Regions from separate parts of the Agrobacterium sp. H141 genome, predicted to be linked through region 1. Evidence: predicted binding sites of a transcription regulator. Region 1 holds the regulator's gene; the other holds the start of a gene.
The links. The regulator PhoB, encoded in region 1, activates phosphate uptake and scavenging genes when phosphate is short. The targets are predictions, from matches to a motif close to TGTCATNNANCTGTCAT.
Positions count from the first base shown of each region.

Region 2: a site for PhoB is predicted at 1,889-1,905, ahead of ACWPM9_RS08645 (LTA synthase family protein). Genes of this name have one in related genera too.

Region 1 covers NZ_CM169893.1:3,854,917-3,859,301, forward strand. The annotation lists gene pstB (phosphate ABC transporter ATP-binding protein PstB) at 1-546, shown strand, start outside; gene phoU (phosphate signaling complex protein PhoU) at 592-1,305, shown strand; gene phoB (phosphate regulon transcriptional regulator PhoB) at 1,327-2,010, shown strand; gene ACWPM9_RS18130 (GcrA family cell cycle regulator) at 2,130-2,684, opposite strand; gene ACWPM9_RS18135 (aspartate aminotransferase family protein) at 3,115-4,320, shown strand; gene argF (ornithine carbamoyltransferase) at 4,334-4,385, shown strand, end outside.
Region 2 covers NZ_CM169893.1:1,888,548-1,892,932, reverse strand. The annotation lists gene ACWPM9_RS08655 (hypothetical protein) at 1-81, opposite strand, end outside; gene ACWPM9_RS08650 (NAD+ synthase) at 78-1,760, opposite strand; gene ACWPM9_RS08645 (LTA synthase family protein) at 1,957-3,888, shown strand; gene ACWPM9_RS08640 (DUF1003 domain-containing protein) at 3,979-4,385, shown strand, end outside.

The DNA.
Region 1 (4,385 bases):
GATATCTACGATCCTTCGATCGACGTGGTGGAACTGCGCGCCCGTGTGGGCATGGTGTTCCAGAAGCCGAACCCCTTTCCGAAGTCGATCTATGAAAACATCTCTTATGGTCCGCGCATCCACGGGCTCGCCAAGGGCAAGGCCGACCTGGACCAGATCGTCGAGACAAGCCTGCAGAAGGCCGGCCTCTGGAACGAAGTGAAGGATCGCCTTCAGGAGCCAGGCACCGGCCTTTCCGGTGGTCAGCAACAGCGCCTGTGCATCGCGCGCGCAGTAGCGGTCAGCCCGGAAGTCATTCTGATGGATGAACCCTGTTCGGCGCTCGATCCGATTGCGACGGCCAAGGTTGAAGAACTCATCCACGAGCTGCGCGCCAATTACACGATCGTGATCGTGACGCACTCGATGCAGCAGGCCGCGCGTGTCTCGCAGCGCACCGCCATGTTCCATCTTGGCGTACTCGTTGAAGAAAACGACACAGACAAGATGTTCACCAATCCGGATGATCAGCGCACGCAGGATTACATCATGGGCCGCTTCGGCTGATATCCCGTTTCATCCGCGCTGAAGCCAATTTCGAGGATACCTCAAATGCCATCGACCCATATTCTATCCGCTTTCGATGAAGACCTTAAATATCTGATCCGGCGCATCTCCGAGATGGGGGGCCTTGCCGAACAGATGGTCGGTGACTCGGTCCGCGCATTGGTCAATTCCGACGCCGCCCTTGCCCAGAAGGTGATTTCTGACGACGTGGTGATGGACAATGCCGAGCGCGAAATCGGTGACAAGGCCATCATCACCATAGCTCGTCGCCAGCCGGTCGCAGCCGACCTGCGCGAAATCATCGGTGCGCTGCGAATCGCCAGCGATCTGGAACGCGTTGGTGACATGGGCAAGAACAATGCAAAGCGCGTGATGGCCGTTCAGGGCACCGGCGTTCCCCGCAAGCTGGCGCGCGGACTGGAACATCTCTCCGAACTCGCACTCGAACAGCTGACCGATGTTCTGGATGTCTACACCACCCGTTCTGCGGAAAAGGCCAAGATCATCCGTGACCGCGACGAAGAGATCGACGCCATCTACACCTCGCTGTTTCGCGAGCTTTTGACCTACATGATGGAAGATCCGCGCAATATCACGACCTGCACGCATCTGCTGTTCTGCGCCAAGAATATCGAGCGAGTGGGTGACCACGCGACCAATATCGCAGAGACCATCTATTACATGACCACCGGTACGCAGCCGGAAGGTGACCGTCCCAAGGACGATACGACGACCGATGTCAGTGCGGTCGCGGAATAAGCACTTGAAGTGAGACACTAGATGGCGCCGAAAATAGCTGTGGTTGAAGACGAGGAGGCGCTGAGCGTCCTCCTGCGTTACAATCTGGAATCTGAGGGCTATGAAGTCGAGACGATCCTTCGGGGCGACGAGGCCGAAATACGCATGCAGGAACGGGTTCCTGATCTCCTGATCCTTGACTGGATGTTGCCCGGCGTGTCGGGGATCGAACTTTGCCGCCGCCTTCGGGTTCGCCCGGAAACAGAACGGCTGCCGATCATCATGTTGACGGCACGCGGCGAGGAAAGCGAACGCATACGCGGATTGGCGACAGGTGCAGACGACTACGTGGTCAAGCCCTTCTCCACACCGGAACTGATGGCACGGGTAAAAGCCATGCTGCGTAGGGCGCGGCCAGAAGTGCTGTCCAGCGTTCTGCGTTGCGGCGACATCGAACTCGACCGCGAAACGCATCGTGTTCACCGCAAGAGCCGTGAAGTTCGACTTGGACCGACCGAGTTTCGTCTGCTGGAATTCCTGATGGCATCGCCCGGGCGTGTCTATTCGCGTTCACAGCTTCTGGACGGTGTGTGGGGGCATGACATCTATGTGGACGAGCGTACCGTGGACGTGCATGTCGGCCGGCTACGCAAGGCGCTTAATTTTTCCAACATGCAGGACGTGATCCGCACCGTGCGCGGCGCTGGATATTCCATGGAGGCCTGACAGGTTACCGACCCATGCTGGCGGTTGCTACCGCTGTTTCAGCCCATTGCCCAGCCAGGCGGTGGGCTTTTTACTTACTACATAAAAAAGGCCCCTTGCGGGGCCTCATCTCATGATCTTTATCGGCTGGGAAGCGATTGCTTTTGCGCGGATGAGCGCCTGCGGTCATTGACTGGCTGATAAGCCAGTTTCGAGTGGTAGGTGCAGTAAGGTGCGTTATCCGATGCCTCGCAGCCGCAGAAATGAAACTCATCAGTCATCGGATCGCCAATCGGCCATTTGCAGGTGCGATCGGTGAGTTCCGTGAGGGCAAGACGACGCGAAATCGGCACCACGACATTGGATGGCACCGGAACGACTGCACGCTCCTCTTCGCCACCAGCATCGATTTCATCCTGTGACACGGTTGTGCCGGCAGGACGGGCGGCCGAGCGCGTGGCTACACGTGGCTGAAAGCTTTGCGGCCGCGCTGTCGTTGGCGCCGGACGCTTTGGCGCGCGAGAGGCAGACGAGGAGCCGCCAGCCTTGGCGCGACCGGGCAAACAAAGTCGGTGTACCTTGCCAATGACAGCGTTTCGACTGACGCCGCCTAGTTGTGCCGCGATCTGGCTTGCGCTGAGACCTTCGGCCCACAACTTCGTCAGCCTTTCAACGCGCTCATCAGTCCAATTCATGCCAAATATCTCCGCCTGTAGCGCATTCCGAGGCCGAATCCTTCACCGCTGCCTCGGAAGACTCCGAAACAAAAAATATGCCTCGATATTGTCGGTGACTAGTTCCGCCGCATGCAGTCTAGTAATTGATCATTAACCTAGTGTGAGCCTGACTCCGTGACAAGAGTCGCCGGAATCATCGCGAATCGATTTCATAGTTTTCCCCAACTTGCTGTCCACAGGCTAAAATACCACTATCGCCTACTAAAGCGTGGCTGCGACGGCACCGTGCTAAAAAGTCCCGCAATTGCGGTGATTTATTGACATGGGGGTCCGAAATGAAGATAGTGCGCGAGCCGCCGCAAGGCGGCATTTTTGATTTTTAGACTTCGTAACACCCGCCAATCAGCGAAACCCGTATCTTCCGTGCCTGTCGAAGGAGTCAAGCGCAATGGCCGAGGCCTCCCCGCTCTATCAGACCTATAATCGCGCTCCGTTGCGCTTCGAACGCGGCGAGGGTGTCTGGCTGATCACCGAAGACGGCGAGCGCTATCTCGACTTTGCCGCCGGCGTCGCGGTGAACTCACTCGGCCATGCGCATCCTCATCTGGTGAGCGCCTTAAAAGAGCAGGCGGACAAGGTTTGGCACCTTTCCAATCTCTACGACATTCCGGGCCAGGAAAAGCTTGCCGAGCGTCTGACGGCTGCAACATTTGCCGACCGCGTGTTCTTTACCAATTCCGGCGCAGAAGCTCTGGAATGCGCGATCAAGACCGCGCGTCGTTACCATTTTGCCAAGGGCAACCCAGAACGCTTCCACATCATTACCTTTGAGGGCGCGTTTCACGGCCGGACGATCGCGACGATTGCGGCTGGTGGTCAGGAAAAGTATCTGGAAGGCTTCGGCCCCAAGGCTCCCGGCTTCGATCAGGTTGCGTTCGGCGACATCGAAGCTGTGAAGGCTGCGATCACCGAGGAGACGGCTGGCATCCTGCTTGAACCGTTGCAGGGCGAAGGCGGTATTCGCCTCGCGTCCAACGCCTTCCTGCGGGAATTGCGCGCACTTTGCGATGAGCACGGCCTTTTGCTGATGCTTGATGAAGTGCAGTGCGGTGTTGGCCGTACCGGCAAGCTGTTTGCCCATGAATGGGCGGGCATCACGCCAGACATCATGGCGGTTGCCAAGGGTATTGGCGGCGGGTTCCCGCTCGGCGCGTGCCTTGCAACCGAAGAGGCCGCTTCCGGAATGACGGCCGGCACACACGGATCCACTTATGGCGGCAATCCAATGGGCATGGCGGTCGGCAACGCTGTCCTGGACGTTATTCTGGAAGATGATTTTCTTCAGCATGTCCGGGACGTTGCCCTCGTGTTCCGCCAGGGACTTGCCGCGCTGAAGGATCGCTTCCCCGATGTGATCGAGGAAGTGCGCGGCGAAGGCTTGATGCTGGGCGTCAAGGCACGCGTGCCTTCCGCTGATCTTTTGCATGCGATGCGCTCGGCGCATCTGCTCGGCGTTCCAGCCGGCGAAAACGTCATCCGGCTGCTGCCACCGTTGACGACGACGGCCGAAGAAGCACGCGAAGGATTGGCTCGCCTGGAACAGGCTGCCGAAACACTCCACACACAGGATCACAAGACAAGCCTTCACGGCTGACAGGTAAGATAGAATGGCATCTCCAAAGCATTTTCTCGATCTCTCGGCCGTTTCGGCCAGCGAAC
Region 2 (4,385 bases), 2.0 Mb from region 1:
GGAAAAGATATAGTCTCGTTCAGCCTGCGAGAATTCAGGCATCGCGGTCCGAACGCCCGGACCCTCGGTACGATCGCTCATGCACGATCCCGGAACCGGTTCGTAATCGGATAGCGCCGATCACGGCCGAAATTCTTCTTGGTGATCTTCACGCCCGGCGCCGACTGACGACGCTTGTATTCCGCCAGATAAAGCAGGTGCTCGATGCGGTGGACCGTCGCGACCTCGTGCCCCCGCGCAATGATGTCTTCAACCGACATCTCCTTTTCCACCAGGCATTCCAGAATGTCATCCAGAACCGGATAAGGTGGCAGGGAATCCTGGTCCGTCTGATCGGGACGCAGTTCCGCAGAAGGTGCCTTGGTCAGGATATTGGCTGGGATAACCTCCCCAGACGGCCCAAGCGCTCCCGGCGGCACATGCGCGTTGCGCCAGGCAGAAATGGCATAGACCTGCATCTTGTAGAGGTCCTTGATGGGATTGAAGCCACCATTCATGTCGCCGTAAAGCGTCGCATAACCGACCGACATTTCCGACTTGTTGCCGGTGGTCACGACCATCGAACCGAACTTGTTGGAGATCGCCATCAGGATCGTGCCACGCGTGCGGCTTTGCAGGTTTTCCTCCGTCACGCCACTTTCCGTGCCCTCGAACATTTCGCCAAGTGCGGTCAGGAAGCCTTCTACAGGTTCCGCAATCGGCACGATGTCGTAATGGCAGCCAAGAGCCTTGGCGCAATCGGCCGCATCTTTAAGCGAATCCTCGGAGGTATAATGATAGGGCAGCATGACCGTGCGCACGCGCTCCTCACCCAGTGCATCGACCGCAATGGCCGCGCAAATGGCCGAGTCGATGCCACCGGACAGTCCCAGCACGACGCTGCGGAAACCATTCTTGTTCACATAGTCACGGAAACCCAGCATGCAGGCACGGTAATCCGCTTCTTCCGCTTCTGGAATCTGTGACATCGGGCCTTTGTCACAGCACCAGCCGTCCTCCTCGCGACGCCATGTCGAGACATAGAAGGTCTCCTCGAACTGGCTCATCTGGAATGCCAGCGTCTTGTCTGAGTTGAAGGCAAAGCTTGCGCCATCGAAGACCAGTTCGTCCTGGCCGCAAAGCTGATTGACGAACAGAAGCGGCAGTCCGCTCTCGATTACCTGTCGCAACACCACCTGATGACGCACATCGAGCTTGCCGCGATAATAAGGCGAGCCATTCGGCACGATCAGGATCTCGGCGCCGGCTTCCGCCAGCGTCTCGCAGATACCCAGATCGTTCCAGATTTCCTCACAGATCGGGATACCGAGCCGAACACCGCGGAAATTGAAGGGACCTGAAATCGAGCCTTCCTCGAAAACCCGCTTCTCGTCGAATTCGCCGTAATTGGGCAGATCGACCTTGTCGCGCAATGCCAGGATCTTGCCGCCATCGATCAGCGCCACGGAATTGTGCCGGCCTGTCTCACCCTGACGGGGAAAACCGATGATCACGCCCGGGCCGCCATCGGCTGTATCGGCAGCCAGTTCATCGACGGCTGACTGACAGGCCGCCAGGAATGAAGGCTTCAGCACCAGATCCTCTGGCGGATAGCCCGAGATGAAAAGCTCGGGCAATACCACGAGGTCAGCGCCATTGGCCTTGGCCTCAACCCGCGCAGCCCGCGCCTTGGCAAGGTTTCCGGCGACATCGCCAACGGTCGGATTGCCCTGCGCGATTGCGATACGAAGTGTGTCGGTAACAGTCTTTTGCTCAGCCATGCCAATCCTCTAGCGCGTGTCCTGTCGCTTCGCAACGACGAAGGACTGCCCGGACCGCAAAGCCTGTAACGCAGCGCAAAATAATTTACTCCAACGGGCGTCCCATAGCCTCCGTTCATCTAGCGTTCATGACAGTTATATGACACTTGTATGACACCGCTCATATTTTTCATTCCGACTGAACCTGGAGACTGCGTTGGCCGAGTTTGCCACCGATAACGCCCCCGTACTCGTAAAACAGCCAGCGCTGAAATCAGCGATACCAACGCACAGTCACGCCGGTTTTTTCGCCAGCAGCCTATGTCTGTTGAATTCGCTGGCATTGTCCTTCACCACCGTCTTCCTGATGGAATGGATCGCGCGCGGCACGCTCGATGACGTGGGAACCTATCTGTTTTCACCAGACAGACCGGGCCTTGCCGCAATCGGCCTCTTGTTCGTATTCTATATTGCTCTTGATGCGCTGCTCGGTCGCGCCCATCAGGCCGCGCTGATCCTGATGCCGCTGGCCATCCTGCCAGCCTTCATATCGAGCCAGAAACAAATGTTTCTGTCAGATCCGCTCTATCCGAGCGACATGCTGTTCGGCCGCCAGATTTTCGAACTGATGCCGGCCATGGTGGCGGATCGTCCACTGGCCGCGTTCGGCTATGGCGTGGCAACCGTGCTCGCTGTCGCCTCGATCGTCTATCTGTGGGTTTTCGCACGACGCAACTTCAATCCGATTTCCACCAAGGGAAAACTGGCCCGTCTGGCCGTGGCCATTCCCCTGATCGCCGGCTTTGTGCCACTGCTCGACTATGCCAAATATTCGCCGCTGCGGGACCAACTCAACATCATTCCCATGATGTGGGACCAGAAGGCCAACTACAGGCAGAACGGCTTCCTGTTCGCCTTTGCCTTCAATATCCCGATGGCCAATGTCGCGCCGCCCCAAGGCTATGATGCCACGGCAATCGACCAGATCCCCTCCACGCCAGTCTCTCCTGCGGCAGTTTCGACGTCCTCGGAGAAGCCCGACGTCATCATGATCATGAGCGAGTCGCTTTGGGATCCGACGCGGATTACCTCGGTGCGGCTGACGCCTGATCCAATGCCGGTCATCCGCGCCAACCAGTCCGGGACAATGTTCTCGCCGGAATTCGGCGGGATGACCGCCAATGTCGAATTCGAGGCGCTCACCGGCTTTTCCAATGCCTTCCTGCCCACCGGCAGCATTCCCTATCAGCAATATATCCGTCGCCCGCTGCCCTCGCTTGCCACTTTTTTCAAGTCGCAAGGCTATGCCGCCAAGGCCTTCCATCCCTTCCAGAGCTGGTTCTGGAACCGTGGCAATGTCTATGATGCGCTGGGCTTCGACAACTTCCTGTCGGAAGAAAACATGCCGCCAATGGAAAAGCGCGGCATCTTCGCCTCCGACGAGGCACTGACTGCCGAATTGATCGAGAACGCCGACAGCACCGACAAGCCGTTCTTCTTCTTCGCCGTCACGCTTCAGGGCCACGGCCCCTATGAGGCAGGCCGCTACAAGAACAATACCATCGCCATCAACGGACCGGATCTGTCTGACGGCAGCAAGGCAATCCTTGCAACCTATTCGCAAGGCGTGCGAGAGGCCGACGATAGCCTGAAACACCTGATGCAATGGGCAAAAAAGCGTGACCGCGAAACCATCATTATGATCTTCGGCGACCACCTTCCTCCGCTCAGAACGGTTTACCCCGAAAGCGGTTACATGAAAGATCAGGTCGCCGACCGACGTGCCGATGTCGAACAGATGGCCCGAGAACATGAAACGCCGCTTGTGATCTGGTCTTCGAAAACCGGCACCAAGAAAGATCTCGGCGCTGTCAGCCCCTCGCAGCTACCTATGCATTTGTTGGCGCTCGCGGGCTTCGAACATCCCTTCTATACGGGCTTGCTTGGCAGGGTTCATGAACGCTACGACGTGGTCGATCGCTATATGCTGGTCGACAAGAAAGGCGAAGGCCATCCCGACTGGCTGATGGCTCCTGTGGCTGATCCCGCTTTGAATGATTATCGCCTTGTGCAATATGACACCATCTTCGGCGAGGGCTTCAGCACGGGGAAATTTTTCCCAAAGGGACAGCTTCTGCCAGCCAGCTGAGCAGAGATCGCCTGCCAAGGTGAAACCGGATTGTCAGCACGCTCATTCATGGCGTATGCCGTCAACAGGCGCTTCAACTGCTAATGGACAATGAACATGCTTGGACCGGAATTCTTCCAGAAACACTTGGGCAAAGCCGCCGAGCAGCTCAGTGCCGCAGAACGACTGGTGGTCGAGCGGACGAAGAACCGGTTGGTCGTTGCGACCGACGTCAATGCCGAGCTCACGGCGCGCTCCAGCTTCGGCGACAGGCTGGCCGACCAGATCGCCAAGATCGGCGGTTCCTGGGGCTTCATCATCTTCTTCTTTCTGTTCCTAAGCGGCTGGGCGATTATCAATGTCGTCATCCTCACCCGTGACGCATTCGATCCCTACCCCTTTGTATTCCTGAACCTGATCCTCTCCATGCTTGCCGCCATCCAGGCGCCCATCATCATGATGTCCCAGAACCGCCAGGCCGAGCGCGACCGTTTCGAGGCAACCAAGGACTACGAAGT